Panacibacter microcysteis: one gene and its partner. The main gene of each other region encodes a partner of the protein of the gene in region 2 in a complex. Links are inferred from orthologs where the notes say so. Each region holds a gene or a part of one and is shown on either strand. Other genes may lie near its edges.

Region 1 (16,625 bases), 1.3 Mb from region 2 along the record:
CGTATACAGATGAAGCAATGTTCACACATGCAGGCAGAAATATCAACAATTTTACAGAAGGTACGGAAGAGCCCGGAGGCCTGGCCTGGATGAGCGCCACCTATTATTGGGATAATATGTATGCTGCTATCAGGGATGCAAACATTGCATTAGAAAACCTGCCAAATGCAACTTTTACAGATGAAGTGTTAAAAGAACAGTTGCAGGGCGAGGCTCATTTTTTAAGAGCCTACTACTACCAGCAATTATTAAGGTTTTATGGCGGCGTACCTATCATAGATCGCACCTATGGTTTGAATGAAGATTACTCTATCGCAAGAAGCTCTTACGAAGAATGTGTAAACTTCATAGTGAGTGATCTGGACCAGGCAGCGCAAATGCTGGATGGTAAAACCCTGGTAGATGGCCGCGCTTCTAAACTCGCAGCCATGGCACTTAAGTCAAGAGTGTTATTGTATGCGGCGAGCGATTTGCATGACCAGACAAAGTCGCAAACGCTTTTGTCAGGCTACAGTAATAAAGAATTACTGGCTTATACAGGTGGAGATCAGCAATCCAGGTGGCAGGCCGCAAAAGCTGCTGCAAAAGCTGTTCTTGACGCGTCACAAGGTTATAAACTGGATCTTTCAGCCCCGGTTTCTGCTGAAGATGGCAGACAGAATTATATCTCAATTGCAATGGGTGGTAAAAGCGCAGTGGGTGATGCTGCTGCAGCAGTAGAACTTATCTTCCAGAGAACTTCTACAACGCTGTACACACAGGAAGACAACTGGCCGCTTGGTGGTATTCACTATGGCATCAACAACGGACCTAACGGTTACCATAACTGGGCAGGTAACACGCCTATTCAACAACTGGTAGATGATTACGAAATGATGGATGGCTCTAAGTTTGACTGGAATAACGCTGATCACAAAGCACATCCGTATACAAACCGCGATCCAAGGCTTTATGGTACGGTAATGTTTGACGGCGCAGACTGGAAGCCAAGACCTGCAGATGTTGCAGACAGAGATCCTGTTAACCAGATTCAGACAGGTTACTATGCAGATGGTTCCGGCGGTTTTATTAACGGTATTGATACGCGTGAATCTCCCATCGAAAACTGGAATGGCAGCCGTACACACTACTACACAAGAAAATTCATCGATCCTAATCCTGCATTGCCTGATAACCAGTCAAACGGACAGGTTGTGCCATGGCCATTTATCCGGTATACAGAAATGGTATTGAATTATGTTGAAGCGTGTATTGAAACAGGAGACGAGGGTGAAGCCCGTACATGGCTGAACAAGATCCGTTTCAGGTCTGGTATGCCGGCAATTAACGATGCCGGTACAGCTCTGAGAGATCGCTATAGAAATGAACGCAGGATTGAATTAGCATACGAAGAGCATCGGTATCATGATGCCAGGAGATGGATGATACCCGCTACAACTGTAGGCCGTGGTATCAAAGCAATTGATGTAAGGGCTACACTAAAACCTGGCAAGTCTCCGCTGGTTCCTTACAGGCATGATGAAACAGTTTACGATTATACTTATACTGTTCAGGCCAATACAGAAAATGAAACAAGGGTGTGGAAAGATAAAATGTACTACAGGCCAATAAGCAGGGATGAAATGAGTAAGAACAATTTACTGGTTCAGAATCCTGGTTATACAGATTAATTAAATTTATACTGTTATAAAAAAATCTATCCCGACAGGGATAGATTTTTTTTAATGCGCAAATGTGGTAAGAATGATGATGTACCCGGCAGTAAGTTTTTTATTGAGCTTTTGTTGCGTCGCACACTTCAGCGCTTTGTTTACTATTTTACAACGAAGCGCTTTTTCCTGACAGCATCATATTCCAACCCAGCGAAAAAGCTTCGTGTTGCACAGCTTTATTGTGGTGTACAAGTGTGCGACGCAACCAAAGCCAAATGCATGTAAAAAAGTTGGGCCCATAATAAAACTTCGTATTAAATTACCGGTCGCTAATTGCAATCAATGAATTTTTCAAGCAGATCACTTTTCATGTTTTCTTTTCTTTTGTTTTGTGCGTGTCATGAGCAGGCAGAAGAGGAAAGTGCACCCCAAAAAACTTCAACCGGCAAAGAGTTATTTGTTTTGGTAGATCAGTCAGAGTCAAATATTACCTTTCAAAATACCCTTACAGAAGGACTTAATACCAACATCCTGATGTATGAATACTTTTATAACGGTGGTGGTATTGCGACAGCAGACTTTAATAATGATGGTCTGATTGATTTGTACTTTACCAGTAATATGAGCGATAACAAGCTTTACATCAATCGGGGCAATTTCAAATTTGAAGATGTTACAACTGTTTCTGGCGCCGGGGGCAGAGCCGGACCCTGGAAAACAGGGGCAAATGCGGTAGATGTAAATGCAGATGGCCTGCCTGACATATATCTATGTTATTCAGGCGCAATGCCTGAAGCTAAAAGAGCCAACCAGCTGTTCATCAATAAAGGCGCAGGAAAGAATGGTGTTCCCCTTTTTGAAGAAAAGGCAGCAGCCTTCGGTCTTGCCAGTACAGGTTTTAGCAACCAGTCGTATTTCTTTGATTATGATAAAGATGGAGACCTGGACATGTTATTATTGAATCATAACCCTAAAAACTTACCTATTCTAAATGTTGAAGCCACTGCCAAACTCTTCAAACAGGATAGTCCCGATAAAGGCTTGCGTCTGTTAAAGCAATCCAATGGAGTGTTTGAAGATGTGACCGTAAAGGCAGGAATCAACGGCTCTGAGTTGAGTTACGGATTAGGGATTGGTCTTTCTGATTTTAATGAAGATGGTTATCCTGATTTTTATGTGTCTAATGATTATGCTGTGCCCGACTTTTTATATATAAATAATGGTAACGGTACATTTACGAATACAATAGAAAGCGCTATAGGGCATACAAGCCAGTTCTCTATGGGCAACGATGTTGCAGATGTAAACAATGATGGCCTGCCCGATATTTTCACGCTTGATATGTTGCCCGAAGATAATCACAGGCAGAAGTTGTTGCTGGCGCCTGACAACTACCCAAAGTTCAATATGAATGTGCGCAGCGGCTTTTATTACCAGTATATGCGTAATATGTTGCAGATAAACAATGGTAACAATACCTTTAGTGAAACAGGACAACTGGAAGGTGTATCTAATACCGACTGGAGCTGGGCTCCGCTTTTTGCTGATTATGATAACGATGGATGGAAAGATTTGTACATTACAAACGGCTATTACCGCGATTATACCAATCTGGATTTCATCAATTACATGAACAGTTATGTAGAAGCGAGAGGTAGACTGCAGCGCGAAGACGTTATGGAAATTATTAAGAAGATGCCATCATCCAATGTTGTAAACTATATGTTTAGAAATAAGCAGGGTAGTGGCTTTACCAACGCAGCAACAGAGTGGGGTATGAACCAGCATTCGAACAGTAATGGAGCTGCCTATGCAGATCTTGATAATGATGGTGATCTGGATATAGTGGTAAACAATATCAATCTTCCTGCTTTTCTGTATAAAAATGAATCGGAAAAACTTTCAAAGAATAATTTTATCAATATCAGCCTTACAGGAAGTGCCGGCAATTTGCAGGGTATTGGTGCTATAGTTACTGTTTATAGTAAGGGGCACATTCAAAAAGTAGAACAATACCCTGCTCGAGGCTACCTTTCAAATGTTTCTCCTGTGCTGCACTTTGGTCTTGGGAGCACTTCTTTAATTGATTCACTTATCATCACCTGGCCCGGCGGTAAAATGCAACGCCTTACTGATGTGAAAGTAAACCAGCTGATAAAACTAAATGAGAAGGAGGCACTGCTTAATCGGCTTAAGCCGGCTAAAGTACAAACCTGGTTTAGTGAAACAATGCCCGGCATTCAGTTTTCAGATAAAACAGATACCAGCATCAATGATTTTAACAGGCAGGCGTTACTTATCAGCCAGCTTTCTTATAATAGTCCCTGCATGGTAAAATCAGACCTTAATAAAGATGGATTGGAAGATTTGATTCTTGGAGGAAATGGCATTCAACCAGCGCAATTATACATGCAGTCTGCCAATGGTAGTTTTCGGCAAAAAATAATAGCCGATTTTGAGAAAGACAAGCAATATGTAGATGCAGCAATTGCTATTCTGGATGCTGATAAAGATGGAAACGCTGATATATATATTGCAAGCGGCGGTTATCACAGCATTGGAGATTCGTTTTATTTGCTGCATGATCGCTTATACATTGCTGATGGCAAAGGAAATTATAAGCGTAGTAATTTATTGCCCGCTATTGCTGGCAGCAAATCGAGTGTGGCTGTAGACGACATCAACGGAGATGGCGCACCAGATATTTTTGTAGGTGGAAGAGTGGTGCCGGGCCGTTATCCTGAAACGCCGGTAAGCTATATCTTAATCAATGACGGTAAAGGCCGGTTTACCGATCAAACCAAAAAAGTTTGCCCCGCATTAGCTACCGCAGGCATGGTTACTACTGCCCTATGGGCAGATATGGACAGAGACCAGGAAAACGAGTTGATCGTGGCAGGCGAATGGATGCCCATCACGGTATATAAAAAGCAGGATGGTAAGCTCATTGATCAGTCAAAAAAATTCTTCAGTAAGCAATACAAAGGCTGGTGGAATACTATTGAAGTAGTTGATTTAAATCAGGATGGAAGGCCTGACATCGTCGCCGGAAATATCGGTTTAAACATGCAGTTTCACGCCTCCGATACAGAGCCGCTCGATCTTTACTACAAAGACTTTGACAACAATGGCTCTGTAGACCCTGTATTTTGTTTTTATATCCAGGGCAAACGCTATCCCTATATAACAAGAGATGAACTGGTTAGCCAGTTACCCGTATTGCGCAAACGTTTTGCAGACTTTAAAAGCTATGCCGATGTTACTTTGGATCAGCTTTTTGAAGAAAAAGATTTGAAGGGCGCTGGTCACCTTACGGCCAATTTTACAGCTACCACATGCTTCATGAGTACTGCCGGGGGAGCGTTGCAGGAAACAGCTTTGCCCATACAGGCGCAGTATGCGCCTGTTTACACAATAGATACGCTGGATTTTAACAAGGATGGAAACAAAGACCTGTTATTGTGCGGAAATAACAGTTACTTAAAAATAAGGTTGGGAAAAGCAGATGCAAATTACGGCGTATTACTTGCCGGTGATGGGAAAGGGAATTTTACGTATATTAACCAGCGTGAATCCGGCTTCCATATACGTGGAGATGTAAGAAGCTGCATTCAGGTAAACAATAAACTATATTTTGGCATTTGTGGCCAAAAACTAACTGCTTACTACTTGTCTAAATAGAGAAAATGAAAAAGTTTTCGAAAGCTTTTTCTGGTATTTATTTAAATACCGGCTGCTGTATTTCATGGCATCTTCGTTGCGTCGCAATCACTTCATCGGTTGTGCATATGGCATCTTTTTGGCTGCCCCGACGGTCTAAAAGTTTAATGGCGCCGGCAGCCTTTGTATGTTGCCTCTTGCCTTTTTTAGCATGTAATAAAGAGCCGGTGCCAAAAGATTATGAACTGGCTGCTGCCTGGGCCGATATGACTGTTTACATACTTAAAACCACACCGGCAAACTCACCAACATTTGCTTCACGTTCGCTTGGTTATATCGGTCTTACCATGTACGAGTCTGTTGTCAACAGCAGCACTGCTTACCGTTCTGTGGCAACGCAGCTCAACGGGCTGGGAGCGCTGCCCATACCAGGTAAGGACTTACAGTATAACTGGCAGATATGTTTAAATGCGGCACAGGCAGCCATCATCAGAAACATTTATATTCAGACGTCTGACGATAACAAACGCAAAATAGACTCGCTGGAAAAAAGTTTTTTAAAGCGCTATAGCGGCGGTATCGATCAATCGGTTGTTAATCGTTCTGTGGCTTACGGCAAAACCATTGCTGCAGCCATTTTTGAGTGGTCTAAGAATGATGGCGGGCATCGTGGCTATCTCAATAATTTCGATAAGAAGTTGATACCACCGCAAAAGCCCGGTTGCTGGCAACCACCATTATACGCTCAAACATTTTCTCACTTTCCTTTACACCCACACTGGGGCAAAAACAGAACATTTCTTGCGCAGGATTCGGCTGTAGCGGCGCCAGTGTTTGTTTCTTATGATACTGCGCCATCCTCTGGTTACTATCAGCAATTTATACAGGTATATGAAAAGAACAAATTATTAAGCCAGGATGAAAAAGAGGCTGCCATTTGGTGGAGCGATGATCCTGAAGTTACGCCCACACCACCTGGCCATTCCTATTATCTTGCAACAATAGCGATAAGGAAAACACAACCTTCACTGATCAAATGTGGAGAGACTTATGCAAAATTAGGTATCGCATTGGCCGATGCTTTCAGAAACTGCTGGAAATGGAAGTATCAGTTTTATTCAGAACGAGCTAACACTTTTGTAACGCAGCATATAGATGCCCGCTGGGAATCGTTTTGGCCAGATCCTCCATTTCCGGCTTTTCCATCAGGGCATGCCATCCAGGCAGCTGCAATGGCTACAGTTCTTACCGATTTATATGGCGATAGTTTCTCATTTACAGATAGTCTGCACGTTGGACGACCCAGGGATGAAATTAGGAACGTAGATTTTAAAGAAAGACATTTCAACTCTTTTTGGCAAGCTGCAAATGAAACAGCCAATTCAAGATTTTATGGTGGAATACATATTCCCCAGGATAATGAAAGAGGTATAGAAAAAGGAAAAGAAATTGCAAAGAATGTAATTGGTCTGGAATGGAAAAATTAATCGCAACACCGTTTATATAATCTCCGGCAAAACTGTTGCAGGTAGAAGGATTTAAAGAGTAAAAATAATTTATCAGTTGCGCTGGTGGCATAGAGTGTTTTCGTTATTTGCTTGTTGTTGCACCAGTCATTAGTGTGAATGGTTTGAATAATTTAACCAACTTAACAACCGTAAAAATGTCCCGCTTTATTACTACTGCTGTGGTGTATGTGCTGCTTTTACCTTATTCCGGGTATGCACAAAAAAGGTTTACAGATGTTACCGACTCTGCGGGCATTCAACATGCGTTTAAAGTTTATGAAGGTATGTTTGGCGGCGGTGCTTGTATAATCGATTTTAATAATGATGGCTACGAAGATATTTACATCACAGGAGGCATGAACAATGATGTATTATATAAAAATAATGGCAACGGTACTTTTACAAATGTGTTTGACAACTCCGGCTTAACTGTTACAAAAGATTTTGTTACTCAGGGTGTTTCGGGCGCAGATGTAAATAAAGACGGGTTTGTAGATCTATTTGTAACAACAATTACCAGCAGAACAACCAAGCTGCCGATACCAAGGGAAGTGAATTTACTTTTCCTTAATAACGGCAACGGAACTTTTAAAAATGTTACAAAAGAATACGGCCTGGATAAAATGTACTCTTTTAGCACCGGTGCAAGTTTTGGCGACTTTAACGGAGACGGTTATCCTGACATTTATGTGGGTAATTATTTTAATCAGTTTGAAGGAAAATTAAATTTTATAAACGACGCAACCGTAGTAGGTGCCAACCAGATTGCAAAAGGCTATTTATTATTAAATAATAGCGGCAGAAAATTTACAGATGTGTATGAAAATTATGGTCTTGATTACCGGGGTTTTGGATTTGGCGGCGTTTTCACTGACTATGACAATGATGGAGACCAGGACCTGATAGTTAATCACGACTTTGGGTATAAGCGCACCCCGGATATGTTATTGCAGAATGAGTATCCTGAACAAAAATTTACAGATGTCGGCAAAGAAAAGAACATGGATCTGCGTATTAATTCCATGGGTACAGCTGTCGGTGATTACAATAATGATGGTTTAATGGACTATTACTTTACCAACATAAAGTTTAATATGTTTATGGTTAATCAGGGAAGTGGACGGCCATTCATAGATAAAGCCAATGAATTAGGCATGGGCATGTATGCCATTAGCTGGGGAGCAAACTTTGCAGATTTTGATCATGACGGAGACATTGATTTATACGTTGCAAATGGCGACCTGAACCCTGACTGTCACCCGATGGCTGATTTTTATTACGAGAATAATGGCGGAAGATTCACTGAAAAGGCTACATTATACGGCCTTGCCGATTACGGTATTGGCAGAGGTTCTGTTGTATTCGATTATGATAATGATGGAGACCTTGATTTGCTTGTAGTAGAAGAAGAGCCTGTATATCCCAACTATCCGGTACCATCTGTTACAAAGCTGTATAGAAATGATTCTGCAAAAGGCAATTGGATAAAAATTGCGCTTAGAGGTGTGCAGGCTGAAACTCATGGAATCGGTTCAAAAGTAGAGATCCACATAGGAAATAAAATAATGATCAGGGAAATCGATGGAGGAGGTTCTAGTCATATCTCGCAGAATTCGGTGATAGCGCACTTTGGGTTAGGTGAGGTACAAAAAATTGACAAAATAATTGTTCGTTGGTCCGGGGGGGCAAAACAGGAACTACTCAATGTAAACGCAAACCAGCTAATAACGATTACAGAAAATGTATTGCTCAACAAACAAACGGATAGTAATGCTTTGGTCTATCTCATCACAGGCGGTATCGTTATAATCATAATTATGATGGCAATAATATTACTGCAAAGAAGGAAGAAAAAATCAAATGTATAATACCACGCACTTCAAACAAAAACCCCGCAGGTACTGCGGGGTTTTGTATAACCGTAAAACGATTGTAATTAATAATCCATACCCATACCACCACCCGGCATTGCAGGAGCAGCAGCGCTCTTAGGCTCTGGTTTGTCAGCAACAACACATTCAGTTGTTAATAACATACCTGCAATAGAAGCAGCATTTTCCAATGCTACACGGCTCACTTTAGTAGGGTCAATAACACCAGCTTTAAAAAGGTTTTCATATGTTTCAGTTCTTGCATTGAAACCGAAATCTTTTGTACCTTCTTTAATTTTCTGAACAACGATAGAACCGTCTATACCGGCATTAGCAGTCAAAGTGCGGATAGGCTCTTCCAAAGCACGGCGAACGATTGCCATACCTGTCTGCTCATCAGCAATCTGGCCTTTTACTTTAGCTTCAAGGCTTTCAATAGCACGAATGTAAGCTACACCACCACCAGGCACAATACCTTCTTCAACTGCTGCACGTGTAGCATGTAAAGCATCATCTACACGGTCTTTCTTTTCTTTCATTTCTACTTCTGTAGCAGCACCAACATACAATACAGCAACACCACCGCTTAGTTTGGCAAGACGTTCCTGTAATTTTTCTTTATCGTAGTCAGATGTAGTTGTTTCGATCTGCGCTTTAATCTGGTTAACGCGGGAAACGATCTCATTTTTCTTTCCTTTACCGCCAACAACAATGGTATTGTCTTTGTCGATAGTTATAGAAGCTGCCTGGCCAAGAGATGTAAGGTCAGCACCTTCCAGTTTATGACCCATTTCTTCGCTGATTACTGTACCTGCAGTAAGAATAGCAATATCCTGCAACATTTCTTTCCTGCGGTCACCAAAACCAGGTGCTTTAACAGCAGCTACTTTCAATGTACCACGTAATTTATTTACTACCAGTGTAGCCAATGCTTCGCCTTCCAGGTCTTCAGAAATAATCACCAGCGGACGGCCACTTTGTGCAACTTTCTCCAGTATGTGAAGAATGTCTTTCATTGCAGAGATTTTCTTATCGTAGATAAGAATGTATGGATTCTGTAATTCAGCTTCCATTTTCTCGCTGTTTGTAACAAAGTATGGAGAGATATAACCGCGGTCAAACTGCATACCTTCTACCACGTCTACTGTAGTATCAGTACCTTTCGCTTCTTCTACAGTAATTACACCTTCTTTACCAACTTTTGCAAAAGCTTCAGCAATCAGTTTACCGATTGTTTCGTCATTGTTAGCAGAGATTGTTGCAACCTGCTGAATTTTTTTGCTGTCGTTACCCACGGTCTGAGACTGTCCTTTCAGGTTTTCAACAACCAGTGCAACAGCTTTATCAATACCGCGTTTAAGATCCATTGGGTTTGCACCTGCAGCAACCATTTTCAGGCCTTCGCTGATGATTGACTGAGCCAGTACAGTTGCAGTAGTAGTACCATCACCTGCAATATCAGCAGTCTTAGATGCTACTTCTTTTACCATTTGTGCGCCCATGTTTTCAATCGGGTCTTCCAGTTCAATTTCTTTGGCAACTGTAACACCATCTTTTGTTACAGCAGGAGCACCAAATTTTTTCTCAATAACAACATTGCGACCTTTAGGTCCTAATGTAACTTTAACTGCGTTGGCAAGAACATCTACACCACGCTTCATTTTATTTCTTGCCTCGATATCGAAGAAGAGTTGTTTAGCCATAATATTAAAATTTGAAAATCGGTTAATAATTAATTTGAATCTTAAAGAGCAGTTTGTACACCTGCACATTTACTTACCCGAAATTTTTTGTGTACCAGGCGGCAGCAATACTATTAAGCAGTCGTTGCGTCGCACTCTTGTACTATAGAATAAGTATTGAGCAGCTCCGCGGTTAGATTATCGCAAGTATATCGCTCTCTCTCATGATCAAAAGGTCGTTGCCTTCAATCTGGATCTCAGTACCGGCATATTTGCCATAAAGTACTGTGTCGCCAACTTTTACAGAAACAGGCTCATCTTTCTTGCCTGGGCCTGCAGCTACAACGGTACCACGCTGAGGTTTTTCTTTAGCAGTGTCCGGAATAATAATACCACCAGCAGTCTTCTCTTCAGCACGGGCTGGTTGGATGATTACCCTGTCATGCAGAGGGGTAACATTGATCTTTTTAGCCATAATTGTATGAATTTAAAATTTAGTGAACAGTTGATTGTTAATGCAGTTGGGTTAGCGATTACTGTGCCACGCAGCCATTACGAGCCAAAATTGCATTTTTTGCAACCGCTTATTGCACAACTGCGAATAGTTGGCAGCATTAACAGGACGGCAAAGAAAGTGTTTTGCGCAGCAGTGACAAAATTTCATTTAACCCTTTTGCCGGCGGCCACGCATAAACAGAACGCTGCAGCCGCCAAAAGAGCAGAACCATGAACCGAGCGTGGCAACAGGCGATGCCATGAAACACTACTGCCGGTACCAAAAAATATTGCTGTAAAATGGCATAACTCATATCTTCAAACCTTAATTAATAACCTATGGCAATCAAACTTATTGCAGACAGCGGTTCCACCAAATGTGAATGGTGTTTAATTGCCAACAACAGGAAAAAGAAAATTATTACGCAGGGTATCAGTCCTTATTTTTTAACTGCAGCAGAAATAGTGGCACTGTTGCAAAACGAACTTGTAAAAAAGATCAAAGATGTACAGGTTGACGAAGTGCATTACTACGGTACCGGGCTTGGCAACCCCGATAATGTAAAAGTTTTAAAGAAAGTTTTAAAGAAAGTTTTTCCCTCGGCCAAAATAGAGGCCAATATAGATTTGCTGGCAGCAGCAAGAGCCGTTTGCGGAAATGAAAAAGGTGTTGCATGCATTTTGGGTACAGGCTCAAACAGTTGCTACTATAATGGCAAAAAAATTATAAAAAACAGCCCGGGTTTAGGGTACGTATTAGGCGATGAAGGCAGTGGTGCATACCTTGGCCGGAAAGTGATACAGCATTTCCTCTACAATACATTTGATGAAGAGCTGCTGCTTCGCTTTAATGAACAGTTTAAAACAAACGCAAACGATATACTGGAGCACGTTTATAAAAGGCCACAGCCAAATCGTTATCTTGCTTCTTTCGCGGTTTTTCTTGCAGAAAACCGCGGCCACTATATGATTGAAAATATTATAGAAGATGGCCTGAATGATTTTTTCTTTACACATCTGTACAAATACAGGGAAAGCTGGTTATACCCCATCAGTTTTGTAGGTAGCGTTGCATACGGACTGCAGGATGTGTTGCAGGATTTGTGCAATACGTACGAACTTGAATTGGGCAAAGTGCTCAAACAACCAATGGATGGATTGATCGCCTATCACACAACAGCATAAGTATACACACGTATGAAAGATTTTACAAGAGTTACCGAGCAGCCTTCTCCATACAGGCACCAGGAAAAAATGTCTGTGCTGGAAATTATTACCAATATTAACAATGAAGACAAGAAAGTGGCTTTTGCAGTAGAGAAGGCTTTGCCTGCAATAGAGCGACTCATTAGCGCAGTGGTAGATAAAATGCTTGCAGGTGGCAGGCTGTTTTATGTTGGTGCAGGCACCAGCGGCAGGCTTGGTATACTGGATGCAAGTGAATGCCCGCCCACCTACGGTGTACCTACAGATCTTGTAACCGGGGTAATAGCAGGTGGCAATGTTGCCATTGTAAAATCTGTGGAAGACGCAGAAGATGACGTAATGCAGGGATGGGAAGATCTTGTACAGCACCGTGTAAGTAAAAATGACTTTGTTATTGGAATTGCAGCAAGTGGTACCACGCCCTATGTGATTGGCGCTATGGAGCAATGCGGGCAGCACGGCATTGCTACCGGCTGTATTGTATGTAACGAAGGCAGCCCGCTTGCGGCAGCCGCAGATTATGCCGTGGAAATAGTTGCAGGGCCTGAATTTGTAACCGGCAGTACGCGCATGAAAAGTGGTACCGCGCAAAAACTGGTACTTAATATGATCTCTACCACAGCCATGATACAACTGGGCAGGGTAGAGGATAACCGTATGGTAAACATGCAACTCAACAATACCAAGCTAAAGGACCGCGGTACCAAAATGCTCATGGAAAAGATCAACAGCTCTTATGAAGAAGCACACCGCCTGCTGGAAGAATATGGCTCGGTTAAAAAGGCGGCCGAAGCATTTTTAAAGAAGTAATTTTTTGCTGATGGAATTAAAGAACAGCCGTTTCATTATTACGATTACTGTTTTACCTGAACATCTTGATGATGTGTTGCATGTAAACAATGTGATATATGTGCAATGGATGCAGGATATTGCCTCTATGCACTGGAATACATTTGCGTCTGACGAATTAAAGAATACCGTGCTGTGGATGATCAAACGGCATGAAGTAGATTATTACAACCAGGCCTTCCTGCATGATGAGCTGCAAATGACAACGTGGACGGGCGACTATACCAATGTTACCTGGAAAAGACATTACGAGATCATACGCCCGGCAGACAATAAAAAGATCATTACTGCCGCCAGTACCTGGATACCGCTCGACAGACTTACACAGCGTCCGCGAAGGATTGATGAAACACTCATCAATATGTTTGCCTAAACCGCAATCCTGATATTATTGGTTGTTCTGTCGGTATTGCCCGCAGCATCAATTGCTCTCTCTGCCTGTTGCACGTGCCTGTTGTTGTGTGCAATAAGAAACATAAAAACGTCACCCAGTTTTAGCTTGATAAATGGTGCGATCGATATTGGTATTCTTATCGTATTAAGGTTTACGTTGGCAGCTTTGTCCAGCAGTACCAATAGTTTTTCCTGCTGATCTATGAACCTTGCAATTACTTCGTCACTTAAGCCTTCATTGGTGATGGTATAATTTTTTGGGGCCTTCATTTTTTTACTGCCTTTACCGGGACTTGTCTGCATCATGTTTGTAAAATAATTGCCCAGCCAGCCCGGCGTAAAAATGGCAGAGGCTGAATTGCCTGTCTTGTTTGCCTGCATAATGGCTTGCTCAATTGCCGGCAGGTAATAATCACCATACATATTCAAATGGCCAATACACTGCATAGCGCTCCATGCATTTGGCGAAGGTTGTTTTTTAAAAACGGCAGGTGTTATCATTTGCCATTCTCTTACTGCTTTGTCAAGTAATGTTTCCGTTTGTTGTTGCAGCTTTAACAGCAAGGTTGGTGTGTTGTATGTTTGCATTGTTTGTGTGTTTGTAATGCAAAGCTGCATGTATATCAAAAACAAATTCTTGGTAAAGACCAAGATTTTCTGCCAGGTATATTTTATAATCTTACCGAGCCCAGTAATTTACTGAATGTAGTGGCGTCTAAACCTAGGTAAGAAGCAAGATATTTATGTGGTATAAGTTGTAAAACATGCGGGCTTCTCCTGAGTAATACCCTGAATTTTTCTTCTGCCGAAAAACATTGTATTTCTATTTGCCGTTCCAGCACGCCTGCAAAAGTAAAGCTCAACGCTTTAAACATGCACGTTTGAAAATTATGGTACCGCATCAGCAACTTATTTACCTGCCTGTATTCTGTTCTTAGAAATTTGCTGCCGGTAAGCGTTTCAAGAAAAAAGCGTGAAGGCTGTTGTGTAAGAAAAGAATCAACAATACCGGAAAATGAAAATGGATAGGAAAAAACAATCGTAGCTTCTTTGCCGGCATCATGCAGGTAAAAGCCCCGTTGCACGCCATTCAGTACAAAGTACAGGTGGCGTTCGGTTTCGCCCGCTTTGGTAAGCATGGTTTTCCGCTTTGCATCAAACCTTTGCCAGATGGCAGCAAAATCAGCCCATTCATTTTCCTGCAAAGGGTGAATTGCAAAAATAACCTTTCGTAAATGTTCCAGTGCAGCCTGCAGTTCCATCGTACTCTAAAGTAATTACAAACACGTTTACAGGATTACTTTTTTTGAATGATACCGGCAGTATATCCCTGATTGGGCTTTTGTTGCGTCGCAATCCGTTCATCGTTCTTATCGCTATTGGGCAAGGTTACAGTCCCGCAAAAAAACAACATGGCCCGCATCGGTGCTGAATATAGATATACAGTACAAGAGTGCGACGCAAGAGGAGGTGCACACAGTGCTGCTGCCGGGTACATAAAAATGATGTTTTGCATAGTTTGCTGCTCCCGGTGCAGTATTGTGTAAGATTAAAAACAACTGAAGCATTTTGTGGCAGCATGATGGCTAATACAATAACTGCATATGCCCGCATGTTATATAAACAAAATAGCAGGGCTTATACATTTTTTGCTGCATTTGGAAGATTATCGTTTGGTTTTGTACGACCCGCCGGAGTTTCCGGCGCGTAAAGCGTATTATAATTGAATTAAACTTTCAGGGTTAATAAGAAAAATATGTAATATTTCCTTGCTTTACAATTCAATTTCCGGAAGAAAAACCTGTTCAAAAATGAAAAGGATAATATTTACTGCGTTTCTTTTTCTCTGTATACAATCGTTGCGTGCCCAGCAGCCGTACTTTAATGAGTGGATTGACTACAATAAAACTTACTATAAATTTAAGATTGGGCCTTTCGGCACAGACCCGCTGAGCGGCTTTCCGCTTCGTTTTGGCGTTGTAAGAATTCCGCAGGCTGCCATTGCTGCGGCAGGTTTAGGAGATGTACGCGGTATCGATTTTGAACTATGGCGCGATGGGCAGGAAGTACCCATTTATGTATCGAACACTGAAACCCTTGGCGCAACAGATTATATAGAATTCTGGGGTTCTATACCAGACGGCAAGCCTGATGCATATTTATATAAAGATCCCAACTATCAGCTCGAAGATCATACAAGTCTCGAAACCGATAGTGCTTCTTACTTTCTTACCGTAAATACCGCAGGTGTAAACAGGCATTTTGAGCCCACCACTAACAATACAGCATCAAACACGCTGAAACCGGAAAGAAGCTTTAAGCATAATATCGTAAGGGTGTTCAGGGGATTTGTAAACTATGGTTTTGGGGTGTACGTTGAAGAGAAACTGTATTCCTCATCTTACGATATGGGCGAAGGACTGGGAAGCAGGGCCATTTACGACTATTCTCCCGCCAGTTTTAGTTTTTCTGACCTTTACGTAGATACATTGGGAGCGCCAATGACAGTGAAAGCTAGTATGGCTGGCGCCGCACCTAACGACAGGGAAGTTAAGTTGTCTCTGAACGGGGAACTGCTTACGCAATTCCCCATGGGATATTTCCAAACCAAAAGACTTGAATTAAATGATCTCTCACCGGTAAAAATAAAAAGCAATACCGCTACATTTTTAATCCAGAACATGGCAGGCGGCGGAGATGAGTTTCGTATTGGTGTATTGGAGTTCGCTTATCCGAGAATGTACAATTTCGGTGCTGCCACCAATTTTGAGTTTTATGTAGATCCTTCACCCGATGGGCGGTATATCAAAATTGCGAATTTCAACAAAGGCACTGCAAGCCCGGTGTTGTATGATTTTACAAACAACAAAAGATATATAGGCAATCCTGGTACGGGAGATACAATAGAATTTGCACTGGAAGCATCGGTTGACAAATATCATTTATTGCTTGTAAAAGGAGATGGGTCTACTGCAACTAATATTACAACGCTTGAGCAAAAGAGCTTTATTAATTTCAATGACGCCTCTAACCAGGGCGACTACCTGATTATAAGCAACCCGGCAATTTATGGCACCGGTGCAAATAATTATGTAGAACAATACCGGTCTTACCGGGCGTCTGATACCGGTGGTAAATACAATGCAAAGCTCATTGATATTCATGAACTGGAAGATCAGTTTGCGTATGGTATAAAAATGCACCCATTGTCGATCAAGAATTTCCTGCGTTTTGCCAGGGCAAGGTTTACGACAAAGCCGGCATATGCATTTCTGGTTGGTAAAGGCGTTACGTATGCCAACTACCGCC
Region 2 (16,565 bases):
GTAATGCGGGAACGGAACGGTGCAAACCGTTCATCACCATCAATAATTTTACGGGCACTCAGGCCAATATAACTGCCCTGGAAGCTATATGAGTTTTCCAGAATGATCCATTCATCCACACCGCTGTCTTCCAATATAAACTTGAGCAACAACAACTCTTTCTCATAGGGCTCACTGAACAAAAAGGAATCTACAATTTTCATATTGGCTAATGCCAGTTTATATGTTGTTCAATAATTTTCGCAGGTACACCGCCCGCCAGTGCATTGGCCGGGATATTTTTTGTAACAACAGAGCCTGCTGCAATTACCACATTGTTGCCTATTGTAACACCTTTGAGAATGATAGAATTGGCTCCAATCCAAACTTTATTTCCAATTACAACCGGTGCTGTCATTGGCTGGTCGTGACCGTTTTTTTGAAGTGTATGAAAATCGCAATCCATTATCTGGCAGTTCCAGGCAATAGCGCAGTCGTTACCAATTTTTACTGATTGGGAAGCAAAAATCAAACTATTAGAATTAATGTAAGTGTTGTCACCAATTTGCAGTTGACCATCTGCATAAACTTTACATCCGCTGGCTATTCTTACATTTTTACCACAGGTCATTGAACCATTTTTATTGATGCGCAACACGCCATGATCTTTTACAGATGAAGCAATGTTATTGGTAAGTACACCAAAGTAAAAAGCTTCATCACTATTAAATGTTCCTTTGTTTGTAAATGACACTGTTGAAGCGATAAACTTTTTAGCCGGCCTAAAAAGATAACAGAACACCAATTGCCTGAAGTTATACCATTGATTGGGAGATGCTTTCCATTTGCGGTATTGTTTGCCCAACAAACTCATAGTAAAAATTGCAATTGTTTTGCGGCCACCAGAGTTTGATAAACATAACAAACGAAGTATCGTTGTTGCATAGAGAGCAGAACGTACAAGTGAGTGACACAAGGGACGATGCCCAAAGAACATAAAGCCCGTAACATTATTTTACCATGCAGTCCAGCCGCCATCTACAATCATGTTATGGCCCACCACATGGCTGCTTGCATCACTGGCAAGGTAAACAATGGCACCCTGTAACTCAGACTTATCGCTCATGCGGCCTATTGGGTTTAATTGCCCAAAACGCTCAAGGAACAAGCCTTTATGATCATTGAAAATACCGCCGGGTGTAAGTGCGTTTACACGTACACCTTTAGATGCCCAAAGTGTTGCCACATATTTTGTAAGACCAACAACGCCATGCTTGCTTACCGAATAGGCTACAGGCTGTGTAATGCCGGTGCCGGGATAAATATTGTGATTAGGGCTTACCACGCCATATAACGACGCCATGTTTATAATGCTGCCTTTACCCTGCTGCAACATTTGTTTACCGATTACCTGGCAGCCCAAAAAAGTTCCGTTAAGGTTTACGTTCATAATGGCATTCCAGTCTTCCAGCGGGAAGTTTTCGAAGGTGGCATCATAGTTTGCGCTGCGGCTCTGGTTGGTAAAGCCAGCATTGTTTACAAGTATGTCAACAGTACGGAATGCCTGTAACACATCAGCGAGTAACTGCTTCCAGCTTTCGGGTGATGTTACATCGCAGCGCATAGCGGTAATGTTTGCGTGCTCCGGTTTTAATGTCTCTGCTGCCTGCCGGCATTTTTCCAGGTTAATATCGGCCAATACCACATTGGCACCATAGTTTGCCAATGCTTTTGCATGTTCTGCAGCAAGCAGGCCTGCTCCGCCTGTTACAATTGCGGTTCTGCCTGTAAGGTCAAATAACGCTTTAGCCATTGTGTTGTTGTTGCATGATAAATTCTACCAGTGAAAAATCAAATGCCGTATCAATATCTATTGCGCGGTTGCGTGGCATGATAAATAGTTTGCAGGTTGCCTTGCTCCAGTGCTCATATTGATAGAGTGCTGCTTTCTTTACCACGTATGCTGCGGGGCAAAGGCTGTAAACTTCCGGTGCATCCTGCCTTCGCACGATTGGCTTGGCCGACTTTTTTACAATTTGTGCGTAGCCTTGCTCATCAAGTTCCATCATGTTGAAATATGGGTTGCGTTCGGGCTCATAAGCAGTAATCACCACATCGGTTGTATCATCCTGCAATGCAAGCTGGATAGCACCATCAATATCGGCAGCCGTTTTTAGCGGCACCGTTACGTCCATATCTACAAGGTAATCTACGGTACAGTTATTTTTTGCTTCGTATGTTTCAAGCGCGTGAATAAAAACGGGCCACTTCGAGGCCGTGTCTGATGCCAGCGCCGCGGGTCTTTCTATGACAGTTTTAATACCATTTGCTGTGGCCACATTACCTATATCAATACTATCTGTTGATACAATGGTATCGTTGAGCAATACACTACGTTGTGCAGCTTCAATGGTGTAAGTAACCAGGGGCTTACCATTTAGCAGTTTAATATTTTTGCCAGGCACTCCTTTGCTACCGCCCCTGCAACATATTGTACCAAGTATAAACATTCAGAAGGTTTTTATTGAGTAAGCTGCATTGCTACTATTGAGCAGCTGTTGTGTCACTCACTTGTACGTTCTTATCGCTTTTCGCCACAGTGTAACCGGCTGCGGCTTTTGCGCGCAGCACAATATCCAGGCTTGCAATGCCATCATCCAACGTAGCAAAACGTTCATCGTGCTTATTGCTGAGAAAAGAACGCATGGCATCTACAAAACGATCATTACGGTCAAAATCTTTATAAGAAAATATTACCGGTGCTGCCCCATTGGAAACAACGTCTACTGTTTTGTCTGCAAGGTTCCACGTAATGGTTCCTTTTGTTCCGGTTATAATGCAATATCTTTTTAAAACAGGCTGCAGGTAATCGAGATGTACAACGGCGCTTACACCGCTCTCGAATGAAAGCAATACATCTGCTGATTCTTCTGTTTCTATCTGCAGTGTGCCGGTATTGGTAATATTGGCTGCTATACGTGTTACTCTTCCAAACAAACGGTACAGGTATTCAAACTCATGAATAAGATCGAGCAGTACACCTCCACCTGTTGCAACCTTCGCACTCATACCGTTTCTGTAATCTTCATACGGCCGCCATTGTGCCAGGTGCTGACCAACAAATGCATTTACCGAAACAACTTTACCGATAACGTGGGCAGCCAATTGTTCCTTTAAATAAATCATGCCGGGATCGAAATGCAAATCGAAGCCAACCACCAGTTTGTTGTTATAGCTGTTGGCCAGTCTCCTGATCTCGCCTGTATTTTCCAATGAATGACTTAACGGCTTTTCAACATAAATAAGTGGCACTTTTCGTTGCAGTAAACTGATTAAAGCAGTATCATGATTTGTTGTAGGTGTGCAAATGAGTGCAGCATCGTATTGCTGAGCAAGCAATGCCTGCCCAGGCGATTGAAAATGCACGACTTCTCCGAATGCTTCAGGCATTTTATCTTTTGAGCTTACGATATATATAGTATGCCCAAGCTGCTGAATGTTTGCAGCATGCCTTTTACCGATAGAACCCAAACCTATAACCAGTACATGCATGTAATGTTGTTGTACCCGTGCTGAATAGTATTGTTGCAGTTGAAGAGTGCGACGCAACAGGTGATGCTATGAAAAGATGGAGCCGGGCTCATAAATGTTAACCATGTGGAAAATAGTGGCCGGCATAGTTTACAGGAAACTCCACAACCATTAACTGATCGAGACTCTCCAGCCGCACATACAATTTTTTGGAACTTGCTTTTACAACGGTACCCACATTGTCCATGAAAATACCATGTTTTATTACCACCTTATCGTCTTCTTTAAAACCGGCCATATTCTGGATTTGAATTTTGGCATCTTTCTCGAGCAGGAAAGATTTTATCAGCTCGATTTCTTCGTTTCTTATAATGGCAGGTTTGCCGATGTGGTGTACAAAATTTAATACGCCTGATGTTTGAAGCACAGCCAGTTTTTCATCGGGTTTTATACACACAAACACATAAGATTTAAAGAGTGGTTCTTCGATGATCTTTTTCCTGTCGCTCCATTGTCTTTCTATTTTTTGTACCGGGCACCAGCTATGTATTCCTTTTAGTAATAGCGTGGCATTCACTTTTTTTTCGCTGCGTGGTTTGGTGTAGATAGCAAACCACTTTTCTGTGTTTTCGTCCATATTTGCAAAGCTTCGCCAGGTGACTCACAGCGGTGAATCGCTCATCTTTATTGAAAAATAGTGTAAAAGGTTACTTTTTATTTCCTGAGGAAAACAACCTTTTGAAAAAACCTTTTGGCTTCTCATCATCTGCATAATAACCTGATCCGTACTTATAGCCGTAGCCATATCCGTAGCCGTAGCCATATCCATAACCATAGCCGTAGCCGTAGGTATATCCAACACCTTTTTGTTCCTTAATACCATTTACGACTATATTTAGATTATTGAGCTTTCGTTCTGCAAACAACCTGTCGACATACGTTAAGGTTGTTTTATGTGAGTACCTGTGCCGTAAGATAAAGAGGGTTACGTCAGCATGTTTTCCACTAAGGAAAGCATCGGCCACAAGGCCTACCGGCGAAGAATCGATAATAATGTACTGGTAATGCTGGCGTGCGTATTCAAACAACTGATCAAGTTTAGGCATCATCAGCATTTCACTGGGGTTTGGCGGCACAGGGCCGCTGGTAATGATATCCACGTTGCTAAACTCGTCTACTTTCGAGATCACCTGTTGCAAACCCTGCGAGCCAACAAGGTAATCTGTGATACCATATTTTGGCTGAATGCCCAGATATTTGGAAAGCTTTGGTTTACGGAGGTCAAGCTCTATAAGCAGCACTTTGTTGTTGCCACTTGAGAGACTTCCTGCAAGATTTGTTGAGACAAAGCTTTTGCCCTCGCCACTCATAAATGAGGTTACAAGAATGGTTTTTGATTCTTTATTGGCAGCAATGTAACGAAGATTTGTGCCTATAAGCCTGAATTGCTCGGCCATACTCGAGCGGCTTTTTGTATGAATCACTTTGTTCTTGATACTGCTGTTGAAAGACAGCTCACCGATTATAGGCACTTTTGTTTTGTCTTCAATTTCTTTACGGTCTGCCAGTTTATTGTCAAAGAAATCGAGCAGTAACATAATAACAATCGGCACAATTACTCCAACCAGCAAAGAGAACATTACAATCTGTTCGCTCTTGGGAGAAATAATGCCCTGGTCGAAGGCAGCATCTACAATTCTTGTGTTATTGATTGTAGAGTTGAGCGACAACTCTATCTCTTCCTTTCTTTGCAGCAGGTAGAGGTACAGTTGTTCTTTTACCCCAATCTGTCTTTTTAACTTCAGGTATTCACGCTCCTTTGCCGGAAGACCGTAAAGCAACGCATCAAAATTATTTTTGCGGGCGTTGATCTGGCTGTAGTTTACATCGAAACCCTGTTTAATACTTTCCAGGTTTTTAAGCAGGTTCTGCTTATCATCGCTTATTTTGTTTTTGAGGCGATCCATCAAAGGATCTTTGGTAGTGCTGATTTTACTTTGCTGCTGATAGGTAAGGATATCTGCATTATGTGTTTGGATCAAACTTGCCAGCGTAGCATCGGAAATACCATAGTCGGAAGGAATTATGTCAGTATAACTTTTGGAGCTTTTGATAAATTGTTCGAGTGACTCCAGCAGCTTCATTTTTGCCATTTGCTCAGCCAGTTCTCCATCGTATTTCATCGCTTCACCCAGGTATTCGTTACCGATGGTACTTACATCATTGATCTGGTTACTTTTCTTAAACGTTTCCGCATATTTTTCCAGTTGGTCGAGCTCTGAGGCAACGGTGTCTACGCGATCTGCAAGAAATTTACGCGTTTTTATACCAACCTGGTTTTTATCGTTTACACCGGCAGTGTTGAAGGTCTCAATCAGTTTGTTGACAATATCTTTTGCACGCAGCGCTGACTGATCCTGTAATGCAATTTCAACGATACCGCCCGGGTCATGGGCTTTGGTTATGGAAATGCCACCGCGCAGTGCAACTGTTACGGCATGCCGGTCTTCAATTACGAGATTGTAACCATTGTCGTCAGCTTTCATTGCTGTATTCCTGGTGAACCATGTATTCTTACCGGAAAAAGTAACAGTATCCCCATAATGATAAGCCTTACGCTCTGCGCCGGCGATCAGAACAACACTGTCAGGCTCCAGGAAAACCTGGTAAGTGGAAGGCTTGAAATGCACGGAGTCCTCTCGTTTGTTGTTGATCCATAAAGGGCTGTTTTTACCATACAATGGCAGGGATGCGATACGACCAACAGTGTACAGCTTAACCTGCAGGTTTAACGAGTCTACCACATTTTCAGACAATTCATATGACTGCAGGATGTCGATCTGGTTTTGGATTTCCTTACTGCTGGTAATAACCCCCAGTTCCCGCAGTACATTATAATCCGGTGATGATTCTTCATTGTCTTTGATAAGCAAAAAGGCCGCTACCCTGTGCATCTGGGGTGTATAACGCAGGTAAAGTTTTGCTACAGTATAAGCAATAAGCACGGATATAATGATCCATGGCAGGAAACCAATCAATTTGTAAACAAACTTTTTGATGTCGAATTGAACACTCGACTGCGCAACCATTCCACCATTTTCATTATCTATATCGGGGTAGCTCATTTTATCTGGTCAATAATACGGTTATTGCAATAAGACTGGATACAATACTTAAGTAAGGCGTGATGCGCTGGATATTATCATTTATCTGCTTTATTTCTTTCGGCGTTACATAAATAATATCGTAGCGATGTATGTAATAGTCAGGTGAATTGAGGATGGCCTTATCTGTCATGTTGATGGTTAAGACTTCCCGCTCACCATTTACTTCACGTATAATTTTTATCTTCTCTCTTTCTGAATAAGGCGTCATATCTCCTGCCCTTCCCAGTGCTTCAAGCAACGTAATTTTATCTGCTTCAATATCGAAAACGCCGGGTGTTTTAACCTCACCAAGCACAGCAAAATGAAAACCCGCAAGTTTAACCTGCACAATCGGATTTAATAAAAATTCCTTATAGGCATTTGCAACTGTATCTTTTAGCTGCTCAACAGATAAATTGGCCACATGCAATTTGCCAACTTTTGGCAGTTCGATATTTCCGTTAATGTCTACCAGGACCTTTAAGGAAGGTTGACCCGTAAAATAAGACTGAATGTATCGCGCAGTCTCTTCGTTTTCGCCGCCAACGGTTATTTCCACAACATCATTTACCTGCACCGTTTTTAGTGGAAATTGTAGCTTTTCCAATTGTATCCGCGTAGTATCCGGGAGGTTGTTGAAATAGATAACATTCTTGTTACTTATACAGGAGGTTGCAAAAAAGCAAATACATAAGTATAGTACATAACAAGGTGCTGTTATGCTGATTCGGTCTTTTCTCATAATTCATTACCCTTAAACAAAATGGAACACACGTCTAAGATTGTCCGTTTTAAATGCGTGTACCGGAATGCCTCGTTTGTCAAACTTATAAAATAATTTGTAATAACAAGCTTTTAACTAAGCTGATAATCAATTTTTCTTGTGAATCTCAAGAACGTACAAAATGCTGAAATTATTAGAGATTAAATGTTCCTGCACAATAAAAAGACTATTGCACGTTATATATCGTGATATTTTAATTAACAATTAAGCGATAAGAACTTATGCTGGCATAGATGTTGGCATTTTCTTCACAAAATGAGTACCTGGCAAGGGATGCACAGTGAAACTGTAGCAAACGAATTTTAGCATTTTGTATATCATCAGCCAACCCCTTTATTGATAATTTTACACTAAGAAAAAAGAAAATGGAAAGAGAGTTGTTATTAGCGGTTAAAGACAAACATTATTCTAAAGAGAGAGTGGACAACGAGATCGAAGTAGTGAAAAAAATTCTTCCGTATATCGAATCCTGCAACACTTTTTGTGCAAATAATGAAGTTTTTGATAATCGAAGTCATAAGCTTATTAAGAATTCAAACAGGCTTAAGGAGTTGTTTACAGCAGGTACGGACAATAGCACCCGCTACTATGTAATCTGTAAAAACTGATTTATTACTGCGTTTTAAAAATTTATTGCAACCCGCCTTTGCGGTTTGTTTAAAAAAAAGATCACTGTTTTAAGCAGTGATCTTTTTTAATTTTATCCAATCGAGCTACTATTTAATAGCAAAAGCTTTTTTTACTTTTCCTACGTAGTCAAGTTTTTCCCAGGTAAACAATTCAACTTTCTTTTTTACAACTTTTCCTTCCGGAGAACGAAACTCTTTTTCAACGATTTCAGGTTTGCGACCCATGTGGCCGTATGCAGCAGTTTCGCTGTAGATGGGATTACGTAATTTCAGGCGCTGCTCTATAAAATAAGGCCGCATGTCAAAAATGGCAGAAACTATCTTTGCTATCTCCCCATCAGTCATATCTATTTTCGCTGTTCCATAGGTATTCACATACAGACCCATTGGCTCAGCAACTCCAATTGCGTAAGAAACCTGTACCAGTGCTTCTTCGCAAACACCGGCTGCAACAAGATTTTTAGCAATGTGCCTTGTAGCGTATGCAGCACTGCGGTCAACCTTAGACGGATCTTTACCGCTGAATGCACCACCGCCATGTGCTCCTTTGCCGCCATAAGTATCCACGATAATCTTACGCCCTGTTAACCCGGTATCGCCATGGGGACCGCCGATGACAAACTTGCCGGTGGGGTTAATGTGATACTTAATCTTTGACCCAAAAAGGTGCGCATATTTTGTATATTTTGCCTGTACCCTTGGAATAAGAATATTTACGATATCTTTTTTAATTTTCTTCAGCATCTTTTCCTCACTGTCAAAATCGTCGTGCTGTGTTGAAACAACAATTGCATCTATCCTGAGTGGTTTATTGTTGTCGTCATACTCCAGCGTTACCTGGCTTTTAGCATCAGGACGCAGGTATTTGATCTCGTTATTTTCCCGGCGAAGCGCTGCCAGTTCCTGTAATATTTTATGGGCCAGGTCCAGTGCCAGCGGCATGTAATCTTCTGTTTCGTTGGTAGCATAGCCAAACATCATACCCTGGTCGCCGGCACCCTGCTCTTCTTTAGTCTTACGATCTACACCCTGGTTGATATCTGCAGACTGCTCATGAATAGCAGATAAGATACCGCAACTGTTGGCTTCGAACATATACTCGCTTTTGGTGTAGCCGATTTTGCGAATTACACCACGTGCTATTTCCTGCACATCGAGATAGGCTTTACTTTTTACTTCGCCTGCCAATACAACCTGGCCGGTTGTTACCAATGTTTCACACGCTACTTTACTGTTGGCATCAAATGCTAAAAAATTATCTATTAAAGCGTCTGATATTTGGTCGGCCACTTTATCAGGGTGGCCTTCTGACACGCTTTCTGAGGTAAATAAATAAGGCATAATCTTTTTTTCAGGTTGCAAAGATAGGGGTATGAATTATTCTTTTATCTCATTTAACAGCCTGTGGATTTTTTTTGAAAAATGCCGGTCAAAGACTGCTTGTAACCGCGGCGGGCAGCCGATTTGAAAATATAAAGCTGAAGAGTGCGACGCAACAGGCGATGCCATGAAACCCGCAGCCGGTAACACACAAATATGCTGCTTTATACTTTGCGTGTAAAGACATACCTGCATCTTTTATAACATAATACCACCGCTGTTTATGCAGGCAATATCTTTGCCTGCAGACGTCATAACGATGGATTACATTAAGGAGTACAAAAGTTTTATCAACAGCCATTACCTGAGTGAAGGTGTGCGCATAACTGCAGGGATCGTTTTGCCGGCGCTGTTGCTGAGCTATTTTGAGCTGCTGTCTGTGGGTGTAGTTGTTTCGCTGGGTGCATTGAGCGTAAGTATTGCTGACACGCCCGGGCCGATACACCACCGGAGGAATGGCATGTTTGCATGCCTGATCATTAATACCATTATTTCATTTCTTACCGCCTTTGCCTCCGCGGATCACTTTATGCTTGGTGCTCTGCTGCTTCTCTCCTGTTTTGTATTCTCGATGATTGGTGTATATGGCAGCCGGGCAAACGCTGTAGGTGTATCGGCCTTGCTGGTAATGGTACTAAGCATCAACAGGCAGCACCAGGGATGGGATGTATTGCTTAATACACTATATATACTTTCCGGTGCTATATGGTATATGTTGCTTAGCCTGCTGCTTTACAGTTTCAGGCCGTATAAACTGGTACAGCAGGCACTGGGAGATTGTATAATGGCCACAGCCGATTACCTGCGCGCAAGGGCTTCGTTCTATGAGAAAGAAGTGGACTATGACAAAACATACCAGCAAATGCTGGAGCAACAGGTTGCGGTGCATGAAAAACAAAACCTTGTAAGGGAACTGCTTTTTAAGAGCCGGAACGTTACGAGAGAATCAACTACTACCAGCAGAACGCTGCTGATGCTGTTTACAGATATCGTGGATCTTTTTGAGAGAGCCATGACTTCTTACCAGGATTATAAAGCGTTGCACGATGCATTTAATAACAGTGAAATACTGGAACACTACCGTCAGTTGATCATCTCACTGACCGATGAACTGGATGAGATTGGTATTGCTGTAAAAAGCGGCAACGCTTCTGCAGAAACAGGCGAACTATCGAAGCAGTTAAACAATACCAGGCGCTATTTTAATGACTTTCGTGATGCAAACAGGACCGCTGATAACGTAGATGGTTTTATAAGCCTGCGGCACATATTTAACAGCATTGAAGATATTGCTGCAAGAATTCATACACTGCACCTCTACACAACTTACGATAAAGAGTTTGTAAGCAAGAGCAAAACAAGCGGGGATTATGACAAATTCATCTCTCACCAGCCCATTGATGTAAAGATCTTAAAAGACAACCTTACATTAACATCCAATACATTCAGGCATGCCATACGAATAAGCATTGCTACACTTGCGGGGTATATTGTATCATTGCTTTTTCCACTTGGCCACAGTTACTGGATACTGCTTACCATCATAGTTATTTTAAAACCGGCTTACAGCCTTACACGTAAAAGAAACTACGAAAGGCTTATTGGTACTGTACTTGGCGCAATTGCTGGTATGCTGATGTTGTATTTTATCAAGGACAACAATGTGCTTTTTGTGATCATGCTGCTGCTGATGATCGGCACATATAGTCTCTTGAGAACCCACTATATGATCAGCGTGATTTTTATGACGCCATACATACTATTGCTGTTTCACATACTCAACAAAGCAAATTTTGAAACGGTAATAGCGGACCGCATAATAGATACCGTAATCGGTTCTGCTATCGCTTTTATCGCAAACCTTTTATTGCTGCCTGCCTGGGAGCAGGAACAAATTGGCAGCTATATGAGCCAGGTTATCGAAAGCAACAGGAATTATTTTAAAGACATAGCAGTGGCGTTCATCGGCGAGCCTGTAACCGTTACCAGTTATAAAGTAAGCCGCAAGAATGCCTTTGTTGCATTGGCTAATCTTTCAGATGCGTTTACCCGCATGCTTTCTGAACCAAAAAGCAAAAGAAAAAACATCAAACTGGTACACCAGTTTGTTGTGCAGAATCATATGCTCACCTCGCATATTGCCACACTTTCCTACTATGTAAAACCGCTCGCAGAAAAGTATGTCTCAGCAGATTTTGTACCTATCATCAATACCACGGTATCAACGCTCGATAATGCCGCGCAAACCATACAGCAGCATCAACCGCTGCCGGCTACAACAACACTTACAGAAAACAAAGTGCAGCAAAGGCTTGATGAGTTATTGAAAACAAGAAAACAGGAGCTGCAAAATGGTATACTCGAAAGCAGTACCAAAAAAGCATTGTCAGAATATAAATCAATAGCAGACCAGTTCAATTTTATCATCAACATTACGGCAGATATAAAAAAGACCGCGGCACAGCTGGTAAAGGAATAATGATGATGGGCCAGGCAGCAGTATATGTGGCATCGCCTGTTGCGTCGCACTCTTGTACTGTATAACCTTTTTCGGCAACTGCGCGTGTAACATACAGCAGAAAAAAACCGCAAGTTTCGGGTTTATCTTCGTTAAGCAGGCTGTTACTTTCGTGTAATAAACTTTTACTATGCAACCGCATAATATCAATTACAGCAGGATAGCCGAAGCCATTGCATACATCAGGCAACATTTTAAAGAACAGCCCGAACTGGAAGATGTTGCCGCCCATATTCATTTAAGTCCGCATCATTTTCAACGAATGTTCACAGCATGGGCCGGCGTAAGCCCGAAAAAATTTCTGCAGTATCTGAGTATTGAATACGCCAAAGACATCCTTCGACAGCAACAGGCAACCTTATCTGATGCAGCTTTTGAAACTGGCCTGTCTGGTACCGGAAGGTTGCACGACCTATTCATCAATATTGAAGGCATGACGCCGGGCGAATTCAAAAACGGCGGCGAAAACCTTGGAATAAATTACAGTTATGCGGAAACGCTTTTTGGCAATATACTCATAGCATCAACAGCCAGGGGCATTTGTTATACTGCATTTATACATGATGAACGCGAAGCATTGAGTTTGTTGCGGGCACAATTCCCAAATGCAGTATTCAAACAGATGACAGACCTCTTTCAGCAAAACGCCCTGTACATTTTTACACAAGACTGGAGCCGGCTGCATGAAATAAAGCTACACCTGAAAGGCACACCTTTTCAACTAAAGGTTTGGGAAGCTTTGCTGAAAATTCCAATGGGTCAACTTTCCACTTATGGCGCAATTGCACAGCAGGTTGAAAAGCCTGCCGCAGCAAGAGCCGTAGGCACTGCAATAGGCAGTAACCCTGTAGCTTATCTTATTCCTTGTCACCGTGTAATACAATCCGGCGGCAGTATTGGCGGCTACATGTGGGGGCCCACAAGAAAAGCAGCAATCATAGGTTGGGAGGCAGCAAGAACAAACACAAACAACAACTAATGCTGCACCACACCGGCATTAGTCCACTACAATTGCGAAGCCTGATTAAAAACAGGGATATCGCCTGCGCGGGGAATAAACAATTATATATTTACGGAAAACTTTCATGCAGGTCCGGCAAAAAAATGAACAAAGAAAACCGTGTATTTTTTAAGTCGGCAGAAGAAGCGCTGCAAAACGGTTACCGGCCTTGCGCACATTGCATGAGAAAAGAATATAAGGAATGGAAATTTTCGTGTAAATTATAAACATACAACCAATGACAACACGCACACATAATTATAATATCACCACTCAATGGACAGGTAACAAAGGCACCGGTACTTCGCAATATGCAGCTTACGAAAGAAGCCATACCATAATAGCTGAGAACAGAACAGCTATATACTGCACCGCTGATCCCGCATTCAGGGGAGATAAAACGAAATACAACCCCGAACTGTTATTGGTGGCATCTGTTTCATCGTGCCATATGCTGTGGTATTTACACCTGTGTGCAGAAGCCGGCATTGTGGTAACGGCATACGTTGATAATGCAGCCGGAACAATGGTTGAAACCGCGGATGGCGGCGGGCATTTTACGGAAATCACTTTAGCACCTGTTATTACATTAGCTGATATTACGCTTGCAGAAAAAGCTACGGCACTACATAAAAAAGCGAATGAACTTTGTTTTATTGCAAACTCTGTCAACTTCCCGGTTTACCATAAACCTGTCTTTAACGCTGCAACAGGTTAGCACACTTGCTGCATAGCGGCAGAGGCGTACAAGTGAGTGACACAACAACAGCCAAATAGTAGCAATGCAGCCTGTACCATTATAAAAAAAGCGGCAACATTTATTTGCCGCTTTTTTTATGTGATCGTTGTACACGTTATACACGCACCGCGCCTGATTTGTTTGAATAAATATTTGTGTTGAGCACTTCTTCTTTTGCAGGTAACTCTACAAACCAGCAAAGGCTGGCCAGTAAAAAATGATAGTAATCGTCTGGCAAACCATTAATGCCCGCACTGTAACTATCAAGCTTTACGGTAAGCAGTGGCGGAGCATCCGGCAAACGCGAAAGCGTTAAAGTTTTTTCCTTTATAAAATCGAGGTTATAATAAAATGCATTGCCATACAGCTGAACGCATCCGTAATTATTATAGGCGGCCTGCGGGTCGATCATACCAACATCGAACCCATACTCATTTTTAAAAACATGCTTAGGAAAGCGCTTACCTTCTTTGTACACCATAAACATCCTGCGGGAAACGCCGCTTTCCAGCCGTGCCGTATGTAATGGCACATCGTATAACATATTCAAAACAACTTCGCCACCTGCCAGTAACGCTACATTTAATTGCTTTCTATCCTTTAGGGGATACGATTCATGGTTCTGTAATAATAAATTCATGGCATATTGTTTTAGTAAAACTACAATTGCATGTTTGAAGTCGTCAGCCTGACCAGAATGATAATAATAAGATAATATTGATGACACAATCTTTAGCAACAATAAAGATACCAATTCATTACCTTGTTGCATACCGCGTTTGTCCACAAAAAAATGTGCATATGTGCATTAACAGGAAACACACAATAGTTAGGTTTTAAACTGTTGCAGCATACGTTTAATTTGCAGTCTATTTAAGCACAGCAAAATACCTGCAATGCAAATTACATTACGTCGTTATTTTCCTTTACTTGTTATTATTGGAGTACTGTTAAATGCAACAGGTTTATTCAATGCGGTACTTGAACCTGATGGTACATTGTATGCTGCTATATCCAAACACATGGCGCTTAGCAATGACTGGATCAATCTTATTGGCGATGATCATGACTGGCTTGACAAGCCGCATTTTCCATTTTGGATTACGGCTTTAAGTTTTAAGATTTTTGGCATCAACTCTTTTGCTTATAAATTTCCTGCTTTTATCTTCTGGCTTGTTGGTTTAAGGTTTACATACCTGCTGGCAAAGCAACTATACAATGAGGCGGTTGCAATGGTTTCTGTGCTTATTTATGTCATTGCCCTGCACGCTGTACTGGCAAACTTTGATGTAAGAGCCGAACCTTACCTTACAACACTAACTATTGGCAGCATCTATTACATGTACAGGGTATACCGGAACAAAAAACCGGCGCATCTGCTACTGGCGGCCTTACTGGCGGCCTGTGCCGTAATGACTAAAGGCATATTTGCGCTACTCACCATATCAGGCGGTTTTGTTGTGTACTGGATCATAAACAGGGAATGGAAAGAGTTTATCAATTACAGGTGGTATCTTATGGTTATTCTTGTGCTGGTATTCATTACGCCTGAATTGTACTGCCTCTACGCACAGTTTGACGCACATCCTGAAAAACTGGTTTTTGGTACCACCAATGTGTCTGGTATAAAATTTTTCTTTTGGGACAGCCAGTTTGGAAGATTTTTTAATACCGGACCCATACAAGGCAGCGGCGACATCAGCTTTTTCCTGCACACTACGCTATGGGCTTTTTTGCCATGGTCTGTAATATTATACACAGGCATTGTAAGACTCTTTACAAAACATAACCGGCTTGCAAAAAAAGCGCAATGGATTATTTTTGGAAGTGCAGCATTAACTTTTTTATTGTTCTCTTTATCAAAATTTCAACTGCCGCACTACATTATCATCTTATTTCCGCATTTCTCCATTATAGCTGCTGATTACCTGGTAAAAGTTTTTGAGAACAACGCACCCCGCGCACAAAAAGCTATCAGTATAACACAGACCGTTTTGCTGATTATCGCTGCAGCATTGATCAGCTTTCTGGCCATTTTTCTGCAGATGCCATATAAATGGCTCATCATTCTATTGGTGTTAATTGCAATAGCAGCCACACTCATACTGTTTGGCAAATCAATATTTATCAATACAATATTCAGAAGCTTTGCTTTTGGTATAATCTTATACCCGTTTTTAAACTTTTGCCTGTACCCCTACCTTTTCAAGTACCAGTCCGGCCTTGCTGCAGCAAACTGGTTAAAAGAAAATAATTACAAAGCGCCATACGCCATGTACATGGATTTTATGCATTCCTTCGAATTTTATGCAAATGGCGAACCTGACTGGCTCTACAATGCATCCGATGTAAAGGCTTTTGCAGTAGCAAATAAATCAGCCGTTATATATACCGGTGTAGAAAGACTGGAAAGTTTAAACAACGCAGGTATCAAGTTTAACATACTGCACGAGTTTGATTATTTTAGAATAAGTATGCTCACCGGTGAGTTTTTAAATCCTGCAACAAGAAGCAACACAACAAAAAAAATGGTACTGTTGCAATTGCTCCAATAATACAAAGGATATGAGCGAATATTATCTGGCTCAAAAAAATTCTGATGAACGAATTTAACTTAGAAACATTCTATAAACTGCTGCGTTTTGGCATTACCGGTATTATTGGAATGGTAATTGACTTTAGCATAACCTGGCTGGTTAGAGAAAAAATTAAATGGAACCAGTACATTGCGAATTCATGTGGTTTCACGCTGGCGGTAATCAATAATTATCTTATTAACCGGTACTGGACCTTCCACAGCAATCAAAACTGGCTGCCGGAGTTCGGTAAGTTCGTTTTATTTAGCCTGGTCGGTTTACT

What was found.
Region 1: the proteins of metK (region 2) and groL are in contact, whole or in part, in a cryo-EM structure (PDB 8P4O), measured with the Escherichia coli proteins. The link is inferred for Panacibacter microcysteis from one-to-one orthologs.

The regions. Positions count from the first base shown.
Region 1 is NZ_JADWYR010000002.1:1,509,375-1,525,999, reverse strand. What follows is about bases 8,076-11,033. They hold groL (chaperonin GroEL), read right to left. Parts: upstream 10,395-11,033; coding sequence 8,757-10,394; downstream 8,076-8,756. Other genes in these bases: I5907_RS18225 (co-chaperone GroES), read right to left, coding at 10,567-10,848; I5907_RS18235 (CRTAC1 family protein), read left to right, coding at 8,076-8,688. Also shown: I5907_RS18250 (RagB/SusD family nutrient uptake outer membrane protein), read left to right, coding at 1-1,670; I5907_RS18245 (VCBS repeat-containing protein), read left to right, coding at 1,995-5,333; I5907_RS18240 (phosphatase PAP2 family protein), read left to right, coding at 5,540-6,799; more of I5907_RS18235, read left to right, coding at 6,976-8,075; I5907_RS18220 (N-acetylglucosamine kinase), read left to right, coding at 11,208-12,053; murQ (N-acetylmuramic acid 6-phosphate etherase), read left to right, coding at 12,066-12,884; I5907_RS18210 (acyl-CoA thioesterase), read left to right, coding at 12,895-13,296; I5907_RS18205 (DinB family protein), read right to left, coding at 13,293-13,904; I5907_RS18200 (Crp/Fnr family transcriptional regulator), read right to left, coding at 13,988-14,578; putative type IX secretion system sortase PorU2, read left to right, coding at 15,128-16,625.
Region 2 is NZ_JADWYR010000002.1:204,854-221,418, reverse strand. Bases 7,284-10,181 are described here. They hold metK (methionine adenosyltransferase), read right to left. Parts: upstream 9,411-10,181; coding sequence 8,157-9,410; downstream 7,284-8,156. Other genes in these bases: I5907_RS12860 (FUSC family protein), read left to right, coding at 9,673-10,181. In the rest of the region: I5907_RS12905 (glycosyltransferase family 17 protein), read right to left, coding at 1-203; I5907_RS21690 (acyltransferase), read right to left, coding at 209-853; I5907_RS12895 (SDR family oxidoreductase), read right to left, coding at 995-1,792; I5907_RS12890 (acylneuraminate cytidylyltransferase family protein), read right to left, coding at 1,785-2,489; I5907_RS12885 (Gfo/Idh/MocA family protein), read right to left, coding at 2,524-3,531; I5907_RS12880 (UpxY family transcription antiterminator), read right to left, coding at 3,629-4,147; I5907_RS12875 (GumC family protein), read right to left, coding at 4,218-6,635; I5907_RS12870 (polysaccharide biosynthesis/export family protein), read right to left, coding at 6,637-7,263; more of I5907_RS12860, read left to right, coding at 10,182-11,928; I5907_RS12855 (methylated-DNA--[protein]-cysteine S-methyltransferase), read left to right, coding at 12,098-12,946; I5907_RS21800 (Ada metal-binding domain-containing protein), read left to right, coding at 12,946-13,194; I5907_RS12845 (OsmC family protein), read left to right, coding at 13,206-13,685; I5907_RS12840 (hypothetical protein), read right to left, coding at 13,822-14,346; I5907_RS12835 (ArnT family glycosyltransferase), read left to right, coding at 14,603-16,261; I5907_RS12830 (GtrA family protein), read left to right, coding at 16,306-16,565. UniProt on the Escherichia coli protein: Catalyzes the formation of S-adenosylmethionine (AdoMet) from methionine and ATP.